Regions from separate parts of the Exiguobacterium sp. s168 genome, predicted to be linked through region 3. Evidence: riboswitches for the same ligand, from Rfam matches in the RefSeq annotation. Region 3 holds a riboswitch; each other region holds the start of a gene.

Region 1 (3,146 bases), on a different contig from region 3:
TCGTTACTTGTCGATCCATCAAGTATAACTCGATCTGTTCACGGTAGGCTTTATAGTGATCGGATGCGATATGCGCTTCAAGTGCCTCTTCATCACGATACACTTCATACAGCATGAATTGATGCTCATCCTCGATCGATTGATGTAAGGAATAACGTAAGCACCCTTCTTCTTTTTGTGAGGCATGATAGACCGTTTGTAGAATCGGGAAGACTTGATCCGCAAGTCCTGCTTTGATTGTAAGTACAGCGTTGACGACGATTTCTCCCATGTTTCATTATCCCCTTTCGTGATTACCTGTATCTGTACCCATTTTCACGAAAAGACACACGTCAAAGGAGCCTGAAGATGCAAACTCAACTTTTTGAAGCACTTGAACAATTCGAACCCACGATGATCGCGTTACGTCGTGATTTTCATCGACATCCGGAACTCTCTTTCCAGGAAGTCCGCACACCAGAACGAATTGCAAACTTTTATGCGGAGCAGGGCATCCCTCACGAAACAGCCGTCGGAGGTCGTGGTGTCGTCGCGACGATCGAAGGCAAACAACCTGGTCCGACGATTGCTGTTCGTGCAGATTTTGATGCCTTACCGCTTCAAGAAGAGACGACACTCGCTTTCCGGTCGATTCACCCTGGTGTCATGCATGCATGTGGACACGATGGGCATACGGCGATGGTGATGGCCCTTGCTGCTACACTCTATCCATTACGGGATCAATTGCAAGGAACGATTCGAATCATCCACCAGCATGGTGAAGAGGTCTTTCCCGGTGGCGCGATCCAAATGATTGAAGCCGGGGTCCTCGAAGGCGTCGATGCGATCTTCGCGACACATCTCGAAAATGATTTACCGGTCGGTACGATCGGTTTTCGAGAAGGACATACATTATGCGCGATCGATGAATTCGAAATCATCGTTCACGGTCAAGGCGGGCATGCCCAGGCACCGCACAAAACAAAAGATGCGCTTGTCGCCGGTGCACAACTGGTCTGTAACCTCCAACACCTTGTCAGTCGACGGGTCGATCCGTTCGAACCCGCTGTCCTTGCGATCGGGTCCTTCCATGCGGGAACGGCTCCGAACATCGTCACAGGTGAAGCACGCATCGTCGGGGAGATTCGGACGTTCAACGAGACACTACGACATCAGCTCCGACAAGAAGTCGACCTTATCGCCAAAACAACGTGTGCCGGCATCGGTGCCACCTATTCGATTGACTTCACGACGGGTTACCCGGCGCTTTGGAATCATCCGGACGAGACAAAACTCGTTCAGGAAGCCGCTTCTTTCTTACCGGAAGCATCTGTCCGGTCACTCACACCGATGATGGCGGCGGATGACTTCGCACATTACTTAACGCACGTACCGGGTAGTTATTTCTTCACCGGCTCCGGATATACGGACGGTCGCGTCAATCATCCACAACATCATCCGCAGTACGAGATCAACGAACAGGCGTTGTTGGTTGGTGCGAAAACACTCGGAGCGACCGTTTTACGTGCCTTGAAACCTAAGGATTGACTTTTTTTCTTTGTGAATGGTATCATCACAACAATGATAACGAATGACATCAACTTCATATACCCTTATCAAGAGTGGACCGAGAGATCTGGATCGATGACGTCCCAGCAACCTGCGCATAGCAAGGTGCTACGACCAGCAAAGCGAAAGCTTTGGTTGATAAAAAGCGGCGACTCCTTTTGCAACCAAGCGAAGGAGTCGTTTTCGTTTTTCTCGCTGTCAGACATACAATGGGAATTTCCCACGGAGAGGAAGATACGGATGGAAAAAGCAACATTTGCAGGTGGATGTTTTTGGTGTATGGTGACACCGTTTGAAGAATTACCAGGAATCGAGGGAATCGTATCAGGTTACATGGGTGGACACGTCGATCACCCGACATACGAGCAAGTTAAAACAGGAACGACAGGACATCTCGAAGTCGTTCAAATCACGTTTGATCCGAGTCTGTTCCCGTACGAGCGTCTGCTCGAACTCTACTGGCCACAAACGGATCCGACGGATGCAGACGGTCAGTTCCAAGATCGCGGCACGCAGTACGCACCAGCAATCTTCTATCATACGGATGCTCAGCATGAAGCAGCGATCGCTTCTCGTGACACTCTTGCTGCAAGCAATCGTTTCAAACAACCGATCGTGACGCGGATCGATGCCGCTTCTGAATTTTATCCAGCGGAAGAGTACCATCAAGACTTCCATAAGAAAAATCCAGAACATTATAAAAAAGATCGTGCTGCTTCTGGTCGCGATGCTTTCATCGAGCAAGAATGGAAAGATACGACGACGGTCTAATCACCTCGAACCATATACAGTAGCTGAGACTGATTTCAAGCATCTCGTTCTTCCCCTACTTTCCAGTAGAAAGTGGAGGATGACCGAGATGTCATTGGAGTCAATTTTTTGTATGTAAACCAACTGCTTTGTCCTTTGCGTCACCCTTGCATAAATTTGTAATCGTTTACAAATGAAGTTTTTTGTTTTACGGTTAATAAAAATTAACCGGTTAAAAAGGAGATGATTGGATGGAACAAAAAGCGATTCATATACTGAACAGCTATGAACAATTGAAGGTGATCAGTGATCCATTACGAACAAAAATTCTTATGTTTCTCGTCGAAAAACCGCATACGGTGCATCAGTTAGCCCACTTGCTGACGTTATCCCGCGCGAAGGTCCTTTATCATGTACGGGAACTTGAAAAGCATGACTTAATTCGCCTCGTCCGGACAGAAGAACAGGGCGGCAACTTGTTGAAATATTACCAAGCGATTGCCCGAGGATACATTCCTGCTGATCACCTTCTGAACTTCGTCGAGACAAAAGAGGCGACTCGGCAGTCGTATCTTGAGGTACTCGACCGGGCAAAGACACGCGTCCTTACGGCTCCGACAGCTGCTTTTGCTCCCGTATCTTCGAACGTCGAGGACTGGATGAGCTTATCGCTTCAAAAGGAACTAACGATGTCTGAAGCCGACTTTCAACGGTTTGCTACAAAATATCGTGCTTTATTAGACGAGTTCACACAGTCTCCACCTGACGAAAAAGATCAAAAGCACTTTTACATCATGACGACTGCTTTAGCAATTGATGAACCACTGTTTGAGAATGACGAGGTTTAA
Region 2 (3,146 bases), on a different contig from region 3:
TTCAAAACCAAATGAGGTCAAGAACTGACGTGCTTTATAGTTACGTGCTTCCACGTAGACTTCGAGTGGGACGGCACCTTGTCGTTCGAGTTCACGGATCAGACGTCGCCCGATACCATTTTGCTGATATTTCGGTAAGACGTACAGACGAACGATCTCCCACGTTCCCTCAACATCAACAGCATGAATGAAACCGACGATTTCCTCGTCGATGATTCCGACATAAAAATACTCTCCCCGTGCTTCTTCCGCCGTCCGGATCGCACGAACGACTTCTTCTTGCGGATACGCCTCCTGCACGAAATGCGCTTTTGAACGTTCGGAATAGATTTCTGCATACGTATCCAACCAAGATGTGACGGCAATGTCATGAATACGTCCTGCATCAGCTGGAATAGCTTCGCGTATTTCCATAATCGGAACCCCCCTTTGTATTCATACGAATCGACTCATGTACTTTTACCCTCTTCTAGAAAAAACATTCGTTTCCTGCAAAGTTCCCCGTAAACAAAAAAAGTCCGAAAACCCGCGTAGGGTTCTCGGACTTTTTGATTATGCGAAACGTTTTGCTTGTTCTTCAAGAACTGCTGCTTTATCTGTTTGCTCCCATGGAAGCTCAACATCTGTACGACCGAAGTGACCGTATGCAGCTGTTTGACGATAGATCGGACGACGGAGATCAAGCATGTTGATGATTCCAGCCGGACGAAGATCGAAGTTTTCAGCAACCAATTCGACGAGTTGCGCTTCAGGAAGTTTTCCTGTGCCGAATGTGTCAACCGCGATTGATACTGGGTGCGCGACACCGATTGCGTACGCGAGTTGAACTTCTGCTTTGTCTGCAAGACCTGCAGCAACGAGGTTCTTCGCGACGTAACGTGCTGCGTATGCAGCTGAACGGTCGACTTTCGTTGGATCTTTACCTGAGAATGCTCCACCGCCGTGGCGTGCGTATCCACCATACGTATCAACGATGATCTTACGACCAGTCAATCCAGCATCTCCTTGTGGTCCGCCGATAACGAAACGACCAGTTGGGTTGATGAAGAATTTCGTTGCTGCGTCGATGTATTCAGCCGGGATGACCGGTGTGATGACGTGTTCTTTCAAGTCAGCTTGGATTTGCTCAAGCGTGACTTCTTCTGCGTGTTGTGTCGAGATGACGATTGTATCGACACGAACCGGCTCGTTGTTCTCGTTGTATTCGACCGTGACTTGTGTTTTTCCGTCCGGACGAAGGTAGTCGAGTTGACCGTTTTTACGCACTTCTGCCAAACGGCGTGCGAGACGGTGTGAAAGCGAGATTGGAAGTGGCATGAGTTCTGGTGTTTCTTTCGTTGCGTAACCGAACATGAGACCTTGGTCTCCTGCACCGATAGCATCGATTTCTGCATCAGACATGCTACCTTCACGTGCTTCAAGCGCTTGGTCGACACCAAGAGCGATGTCTGCTGATTGCTCATCGATTGATGTCAATACAGCACACGTGTCCGCGTCGAAACCGTATTTCGCGCGTGTATAACCGATTTCACGAATCGTTTCACGAACGACTTTTGGAATGTCGACGTAAGTTGATGTCGTGATCTCACCTGCAACGAGAACGAGACCTGTTGTAACAGAAGTTTCTGCCGCAACACGTGCGTTTGGATCCGCTGCGAGGATTGCATCAAGAATTGAATCCGAAATTTGGTCACAGATTTTATCTGGATGACCTTCAGTGACTGACTCCGACGTGAAAAGTCGGCGATTAAGGTTTGTCATGTATGACCCTCCCAAAAAAGAATTTGACGGTGTACTCATTTCCCCTAGTTGAGTGGGACGGTAAAATGAAAAAAACCTTTCCAAGTCCAAAAAATGGTCAGGGAAAGGTTGTGCGTTCTTCCTTTACCCTCTTATCGTTCGAAGTGTTTACTTCGCTTCAGGAGAGCACCTTTTCCCTCATTAATATGTGAATTAATGTAGGACGGTTGCCGGGTTTCTTCGGGCCTTGTTCCCTCCACCTGCTCAGAATAAGAGTATCCGTTACGAATTACATGATATAAAGTTGTAACTACTCTGTCAAGCAAGGTTTCAAATTCTAGTCGAAACTTTTTGAAAGAGATGTTAAACTGTTAATGCTGAAAGCGTTTCCAGATAAATAGAAATCAGCACCAGAAAATGATTGCTCTCCCTTTAGTATGTCATATATAATAAATGTGTCATACTAAATGCGATGAGCCAAAACCAACGTAGGGGAAAGGTGGGGTCAGGATGCCGATGACGGTCCTGAATATCGAAGAACTACTCAAGAAAGAGCATGTGTTCAAACAACTATCTGTTGCTGAACTTGTCGAACATGCGATTCGAAACGAAGAAGGTGTCCTTGCTGAGAACGGCGCATTATCTGTAGAAACGGGGAAATTTACAGGTCGTTCACCAAAAGATAAGTTCATCGTCCGTGATTCTTCCTGCGAGTCTCACATTGATTGGGGTCACGTTAACCAACCAATGGATGGAGACAAATTTGAACAATTGTTGCAGAAGGTTCTTCGTTACATGAACGAAGCCGATCATCTCTACTACACAGAAGCTGCAGCAGGTGCAGATACGCACTTCACCCTTCCGGTCCGTGTGCTCACACAATACGCTTGGCATAATCTCTTTGCCAAACAACTCTTTTTACGCGAATATCCTGAAGTGGCTGCCTTTGAACCGTTCACGGTCGTCTACGCACCACATTTCAAGGCAGATCCTGCCGTTGACGGAACGAACTCTGAGACGTTCATCGCCATGTCGTTCGAACACCGAATCGTCTTGATTGGTGGAACGGAGTATGCGGGCGAAATCAAAAAATCAATATTTTCCGTCATGAACTACCTCTTGCCACAAGAAAACGTTCTTTCAATGCACTGTTCGGCAAACGTCGGACACGAAGGTGACGTTGCCTTGTTCTTCGGTCTATCTGGGACTGGTAAGACCACCCTTTCCGCTGATGATAGCCGCCAATTGATTGGTGACGACGAACATGGTTGGTCACACGATGGTGTCTTCAACATCGAAGGAGGATGTTATGCGAAGACGGTTAACCTGTCACGTGAAAAAGAACCACAGATTTTTGACGCAATCCGCTTCGGAACGGTTCTTGAAAACGTCGTTCTTGATGAAAC
Region 3 (3,146 bases):
AATGAAGCAGACGAGAGGGGAAGTTTATCTATTATGAAACGTATTATTATTCGTGCAGGTATGACACCATTCGAACAGTTCGATGCTCCTTATTTGATGAAACATAATTCCATTGGAGGAAACGTTGGAAATCTTATCTATCAATACAGTATCTTTCGTACGTTGATGACAGAAGGTACGACGATTACACCTGACTATTACTATTACGACGAAGAACGGGCAGACGAAATCAATGCCAACTTTGATCTTTATGTCATTCCGTTAGCGGACGCATTCCGAAAAGAATTCGTACCGACGTTACGGAAATATACACGTCTCATCAAAAAATTAAAGATTCCAGTCGTCGTCATCGGTGTAGGATTACGTGCACCGTTTGAACCAGACTTAGATGGTGGATTCCCATTCGATGAAGATGTTAAAGCATTCGTCAGTGCCGTTCTCGAGCGCTCAAGCATGCTTGGTCTTCGCGGAGAGATCACATCGAAATACTTAACACGTCTTGGTTTCCGCGAAGGGATCGATCATCGTGTCATTGGATGTCCTTCGATGTACGCGTTTGGTCGCGACTTGCACATCCGTGAAACGAACATCACACCTGAGTCGATGATTACGGTCAACTCGTCACGTTTGGCTCCACAAAACGTCCTTGATTTCATTACACGCGGAATGGAAGAATACCCGAATCATTACTTCATTCCCCAGTGGATGAAGGAACTGAAGTTAACGTACACAGGAACGCACCCGATCGCAGATCTTTCAGTGACGAACTATCCGGTGAAGATGTCGGATCCTGCTTATATGAATGATCGGGTCCGTTTCTTCTTGAACGCACAGACATGGTTCGATTTCATCGGACAAGCAGACCTTAGTTTTGGTGCGCGCTTGCACGGAAACATCACAGCGACGCTTGCGGGTACGCCGAGTATCCTCATTCCAAAAGATGCACGGATGCGCGAATTGACGGAATACCATCAATTGACGCACATTTGGGCGAACGACATCAAAGCGGATACACAATTATCCGACATCGTAGCCAACGCTGACTTCCAAAGTCCAGCACGTGTTCAAGCGCGTAACTTCGACAACTTCGTTGACTTCTTGAACGTGAATGATCTTGAGCATATCTATCAAGAGACGAACTATCCTGAGAATGTACCGTTTGACCGTCAAATGGCGCAAACTGAGTTGCTCCCACCAGTCCAACCGATTTCTGGCGTAAGTCTTGAAGAAGCAGTCGCCCGTTTCGAACGGTTCTTCCCGGAACAAGAGAAGAAGATTGCGGATGCGCAAAAACAAACAAAAGCACAATTAGCTGAAAAAGATAAGAAAATCAAAGCATTGCAGAAACAAACAGGAACGGCTCAAAAGGATCAAGAGATTGCGGCGCTCAAAGCGCAACTGGCTGCCCAAACGAAGAAAATGAAACATCTGCAAGGGACATTGAACCGGAAAGCGGTTCGTGCAGCCTTGAAAACAGCGGATTTATTCGCTAAAAAATAAGACCTCCAAACATTCCGGATCGATACGATGCGGAATGTTTTTTGGATAGAAGTATTCTGAATTGTGTTGACAATTCGAAAAAGACTTGATAGGGTTAGGAACAATTACATACTTATCCAGAGAGGTGGAGGGACTGGCCCTATGAAACCTCAGCAACAGGTCGAAAGATACTGTGCTAATTCCTGCGGGTGCTGCACCCGATCGATAAGATTTCCGAATTGTCGACCTACGCATCCGTGAGGATGCGTTTTTTGTTTGAAATAGGTGGAATGAGGAGGAAACGAATTCATGAAAACGAGTGGGGCTTTTCGACGCAAGATGGAATCACGTCATCTGATTATGCTGTCGTTAGGTGGTGTCATTGGAACAGGATTGTTTTTAAGTACAGGTTATACGTTAGAACAAGCAGGACGGGTCGGGACGATTTTGTCGTATTTGATTGGGGCAGTCGTCGTCTACTTAGTTATGTTAAGTCTCGGTGAACTCGCCGTGCACATGCCGGAAACCGGTTCATTTCATAAATACGCAACGAATTACATCGGACCCGGTACCGGTTACACAGTCGCCTGGCTCTACTGGCTGACGTGGACGGTCGCCCTTGGTTCAGAATTCACGGCAGCAGGTATTTTGATGCAACGTTGGTTCCCGTCGATTCCGGTGTGGGTGTTCAGCGCCTTATTCGCTGCGATGATCCTTGGTATCAACGTCTTGAAGGTCCGCGTGTTCGCTGAAGTCGAGTTTTGGTTTTCAGCGATTAAGGTCGTGACGATCATTGCTTTCATTTTACTTGGTGCGGGAGCCATCGTCGGCTTCATTCCACTGCAAGATGGTAGTCCGGCTCCATTCTTTTCTTCGTTAACCGAAGGCGGGTTGTTCCCAAATGGCGCTTTCGTCATCTTCATGACGATGCTTGCCGTGAACTTTGCTTACTCGGGAACGGAACTGATCGGTGTAGCAGCAGGTGAAGCAGTCGATCCGAAACGGACGATTCCGCTTGCGATCCGGACGACGATTTTACGACTGGTTCTCTTTTTCGTCGGTACGATCATCGTGTTAGCCGTCTTGTTGCCAACGGAAGGGAAAGGCGTACTCGAAAGTCCGTTCGTCGCCGTGTTTGAACGAATCGGAATTCCTTACGCAGCAGACGTGATGAACTTCGTCATTTTGACAGCGATCTTGTCGGCAGCGAACTCTGGACTTTACGCCGCCTCTCGGATGCTCTGGTCGCTTGCGAACGAACGCATGATTCCACGCTTCTTCGCCCAGGTGACGCCAAATGGGGTGCCACTACGAGCCGTATTGTTCAGCATGCTTGGCGGAGGACTTGCCTTGCTGTCTAGCATCTATGCAGCAGGAAGTGTCTATATTGCGCTCGTCTCGATTTCCGGTCTCGCTGTCGTCGTCGTTTGGATGAGTATCAGCGTTGCCCAGTATCGCTTCCGGAAACAATTTCTCCGCGAAGGGCATACGGTCGACGAATTGGTCTATCGCACACCACTCTTTCCATTCGTCCCGATCGTTGCTTTCGTCGTTTGTTTGATTTCCCTGATTGGTATCGGATTTGATCCGACCCAACGCATTGCCTTGTACTGTGGTATTCCATTCATCGTGATCTGTTATGTCGTTCATGCGTTCACGAATTCTTC
Region 4 (3,146 bases), on a different contig from region 3:
GCCTGGAATGGTTCGACGGCTTCCCGTTCCCATAAGGCACGGAACGTTGAAGCAAACGTCAGCCAGAACGTATCGATGTCCTTGATTCTTGCGTCACGTCGTGTAGGGTAATCTGGATATGCCGCGAAGAAAAGATGGGCGATGAATTGCCCGACATCGAATCCGAATGGACCATAGAAGGCGAATTCTGGATCGATGACTTTCGTTTCCGTCGCCGAAGCGAAGATGCTTCCTGTATGTAGATCGCCGTGTAGCAACGCATCCCCTTTCGTGATGAAGAGTGCTTCGAGTTTTGCGACTTCGCGTTTTAACTCATCGTCTGCCCAAAGACGTGCCACTTCTTCCTCCAGTCCGGCTTCAATCTCGTTCGTCTCCGCGTCATGAAACGGATCTGTGAAGATCAGTTTTTCTGTGATATCGCACAAATCTGGATTGTAGTACGTTCGAGCAACACGTTTCTTTTCAACCGGACCAAGCGCAAAGTCCGATGTATGGAATAAAGTCCGAGCGAGATAAGAACCGATATGTTCCGCAAGCAACGGATACTGTTCACCCGCGAGCAGTCCAGTCCGAACGATCGTCAGATGTGAAAGATCTTCCATGACCGTATACGCCTCTTCGTGACTAGCATGAAAAACACGTGGTACGAACGGCACGGCATGCCGGGCGAATTCACGGAGTGCGGATTGCTCAATCCACGCCCGCTCGAGCGATAATGGCCAGCTCTCACCGACGACTTTTGCGTACGGGAGTGCTTGTTTTAGAATCAATCGATGTTCACCTTCTCGAATTCGGAAGACGAGGTTAAGATTCCCATCGCCAATCTCTTCTGCTTCGACGGCTCCGTCGCCGATCAGTCCTAATGAGCGGACCCGTTCAATCGCGTCCTGTTCTGTGAATGCTTTGTATGTCATCTCAGTTTCCCCCTAATGTAATACACGAAAAAGCGCCTCTTTTCGTCATCGAAAAGAGGCGCAGGAAAGTCACTGCGTCCTCTTATCTCTCAGACGAAACGTCTGTTGGATGTAGCACCGTGCCTAGTGGTCGGTTGCTGCGGCGTCATCGGGCCAATTCCCTCTGCCAACTCGCGATAAGAGTCGTATGTAGTTGTCGTGTGTGATATTGATTTGAATCTTACGCAATCGACTTCCTCGCTGTCAAATCGAAATCAAGCAGAAATCGATATCGTTTTCATGCCATATATAGAAAGAGTATTTTCAAAAAAATAAATTTTCTAAAAATAATTTGACAAGTGACGATTCTCATGTAAAAATTGCAATTAGATTTCACAATTTCATCCAATTCTTATCAAGAGCAGACGGAGGGACAAGCCCTACGATGTCGCAGCAACCGACCTTTTGGCACGGTGCTAATTCTTGCAGCTACTAAGCTGACAGATAAGAGTCCACGTTCGAATTATTCATGGTCTCTTGTCACTGACGAGAGACCATTTTTTTGTTGAAGGAGGAAAGACATGGCTTATATCACTGCTACTTATCAATTGACTGCCCGTGATCGACTCGAGCAACGCGCTGAACAACTCGCGCTTGGTCTGACAGTCGGTTCTTGGACGGAACTGAATCATCTCGAACAACAACAACTCGCCTCGTTCAAAGGGGAAGTCGTACATACCGAAGAGCGCGATGGCAAAGGATATATCACGATTCGTTATCCGGAACATAACGTGTCGCGCGACTTTTCTGCGATTCTGACGACCGTCTTCGGGAAACTCTCACTCGACGGTGAAATCAAACTAACGGAATTGCTATTACCCGATACATTTACGTCGGACTTTCCAGGTGCGAAATTCGGGATCGAAGGGGTCCGCTCCTTGATCGGTGTCGAAGATCGCCCATTATTAATGAGCATCTTCAAAGGAGTCATCGGACGGGATTTATCGTTCCTTCGTGATCAACTCGAAGGACAACTCGCTGGTGGGATTGACCTCGTCAAAGACGATGAGATCCTATACGACAATCCGTTGACACCGACGATTGACCGGGCACGAATCGGACGTGAGGTCATCGATGCTCACTTCCACCGGACCGGTAAACGTGCGTTATATGCGATCACACTCAGTGGTCCCGTCTTTACGCTCAAGGATCAAGCCAAGCGATTGATTGATGCTGGAGCGACCGCATTCTTGCTGAATACCTTCACATACGGACTCGACGTCTTACGCGAACTGGCGAGTGATCCGGAAATCAACGTTCCGATCTTCAATCATCCAGCATATAGCGGTGCGTTGATCGCTAGCCCGAATCACGGAGTCGCAGCTCCTGTCTTACTCGGCACATTACCGCGTGCTGCTGGAGCAGACTTGACGCTATTCCCGTCTCCTTACGGCAATGTCGCTTTGCCAAAGGATGTCGCTCGTGGCATCGCGGTCGAAGCGACCCGTCTCGGTCAGACGAAATCGATCTTCCCGGTTCCTTCAGCTGGTATTCATCCTGGACTCGTCGCTCAACTCGTACGGGACTTCGGTATCGATTCCGTCATCAACGCCGGCGGCGGCGTACATGGTCATCCGCAAGGTGCTGCGGCTGGTGTCATTGCTTTCCGTCAGGCACTCGATGCGGCACTCGCAAATGAATCCCTATCGGCGGCAGCATCGCGTCATGAAGAATTACGGATCGCCCTCGACGCTTGGGGGATCAAGTCATGACCGTACGGATTCTTTGTGACTTCGACGGTACGGTGACGACGCAGGATAACATCATCGCACTCATGCAGGCATTTGCGCCAGCGAGTGACTTCGAACCGTTGAAACGCGGCGTACTCGACCGGACGCTATCGATTCAGAGTGGCGTCGGGCAAATGTTCGCACTTCTGTCATCTGATGGGAAAACGTCTTATCTTGACTTTTTATTGGAGCGCGCCGTTATTCGCGACGGATTTTCGGAGTTACTTCAGTACAGTCGTCGTCAAGGAATCGATTTTTCGATCGTCAGCGGTGGAATGGACTTTTTCGTCGAACCAATCTTAGCGCCATTCCTTGAACAAGAACAGATTTACTGTAACGTCGCCGATTTCAGTGGTCCATTCGTCCATATCGATTGGCCAAACGCCTGCGATGCCCATTGCACGAACGGGTGCGGCTGTTGTAAAACATCCGTTGCCCGGACATTGCGTAAAGACGGTGACAT

Evidence for each region. Region 3 has a riboswitch for S-adenosylmethionine ahead of KNQ15_RS08260 (amino acid permease). Riboswitches for the same ligand answer to the same signal wherever they lie in the genome.
Region 1: another riboswitch for S-adenosylmethionine. It lies ahead of msrA (peptide-methionine (S)-S-oxide reductase MsrA); the one in region 3 lies ahead of KNQ15_RS08260 (amino acid permease).
Region 2: another riboswitch for S-adenosylmethionine. It lies ahead of metK (methionine adenosyltransferase); the one in region 3 lies ahead of KNQ15_RS08260 (amino acid permease).
Region 4: another riboswitch for S-adenosylmethionine. It lies ahead of KNQ15_RS09400 (2,3-diketo-5-methylthiopentyl-1-phosphate enolase); the one in region 3 lies ahead of KNQ15_RS08260 (amino acid permease).

What each region holds. Positions count from the first base shown of each region.
Region 1 is NZ_JACSNE010000013.1:32,610-35,755, reverse strand. It holds gene KNQ15_RS09290 (putative quinol monooxygenase) at 1-271, opposite strand, end outside; gene KNQ15_RS09285 (M20 metallopeptidase family protein) at 349-1,527, shown strand; SAM riboswitch class I at 1,590-1,693, shown strand; gene msrA (peptide-methionine (S)-S-oxide reductase MsrA) at 1,789-2,319, shown strand; gene KNQ15_RS09275 (winged helix-turn-helix domain-containing protein) at 2,550-3,146, shown strand.
Region 2 is NZ_JACSNE010000002.1:256,241-259,386, forward strand. It holds gene KNQ15_RS02680 (GNAT family N-acetyltransferase) at 1-414, opposite strand, end outside; gene metK (methionine adenosyltransferase) at 553-1,761, opposite strand; SAM riboswitch class I at 1,890-2,016, opposite strand; gene pckA (phosphoenolpyruvate carboxykinase (ATP)) at 2,251-3,146, shown strand, end outside.
Region 3 is NZ_JACSNE010000011.1:244-3,389, forward strand. It holds gene KNQ15_RS08255 (polysaccharide pyruvyl transferase family protein) at 34-1,500, shown strand; SAM riboswitch class I at 1,610-1,711, shown strand; gene KNQ15_RS08260 (amino acid permease) at 1,789-3,146, shown strand, end outside.
Region 4 is NZ_JACSNE010000013.1:53,217-56,362, reverse strand. It holds gene mtnK (S-methyl-5-thioribose kinase) at 1-914, opposite strand, end outside; SAM riboswitch class I at 994-1,097, opposite strand; SAM riboswitch class I at 1,303-1,404, shown strand; gene KNQ15_RS09400 (2,3-diketo-5-methylthiopentyl-1-phosphate enolase) at 1,475-2,665, shown strand; gene KNQ15_RS09395 (2-hydroxy-3-keto-5-methylthiopentenyl-1-phosphate phosphatase) at 2,662-3,146, shown strand, end outside.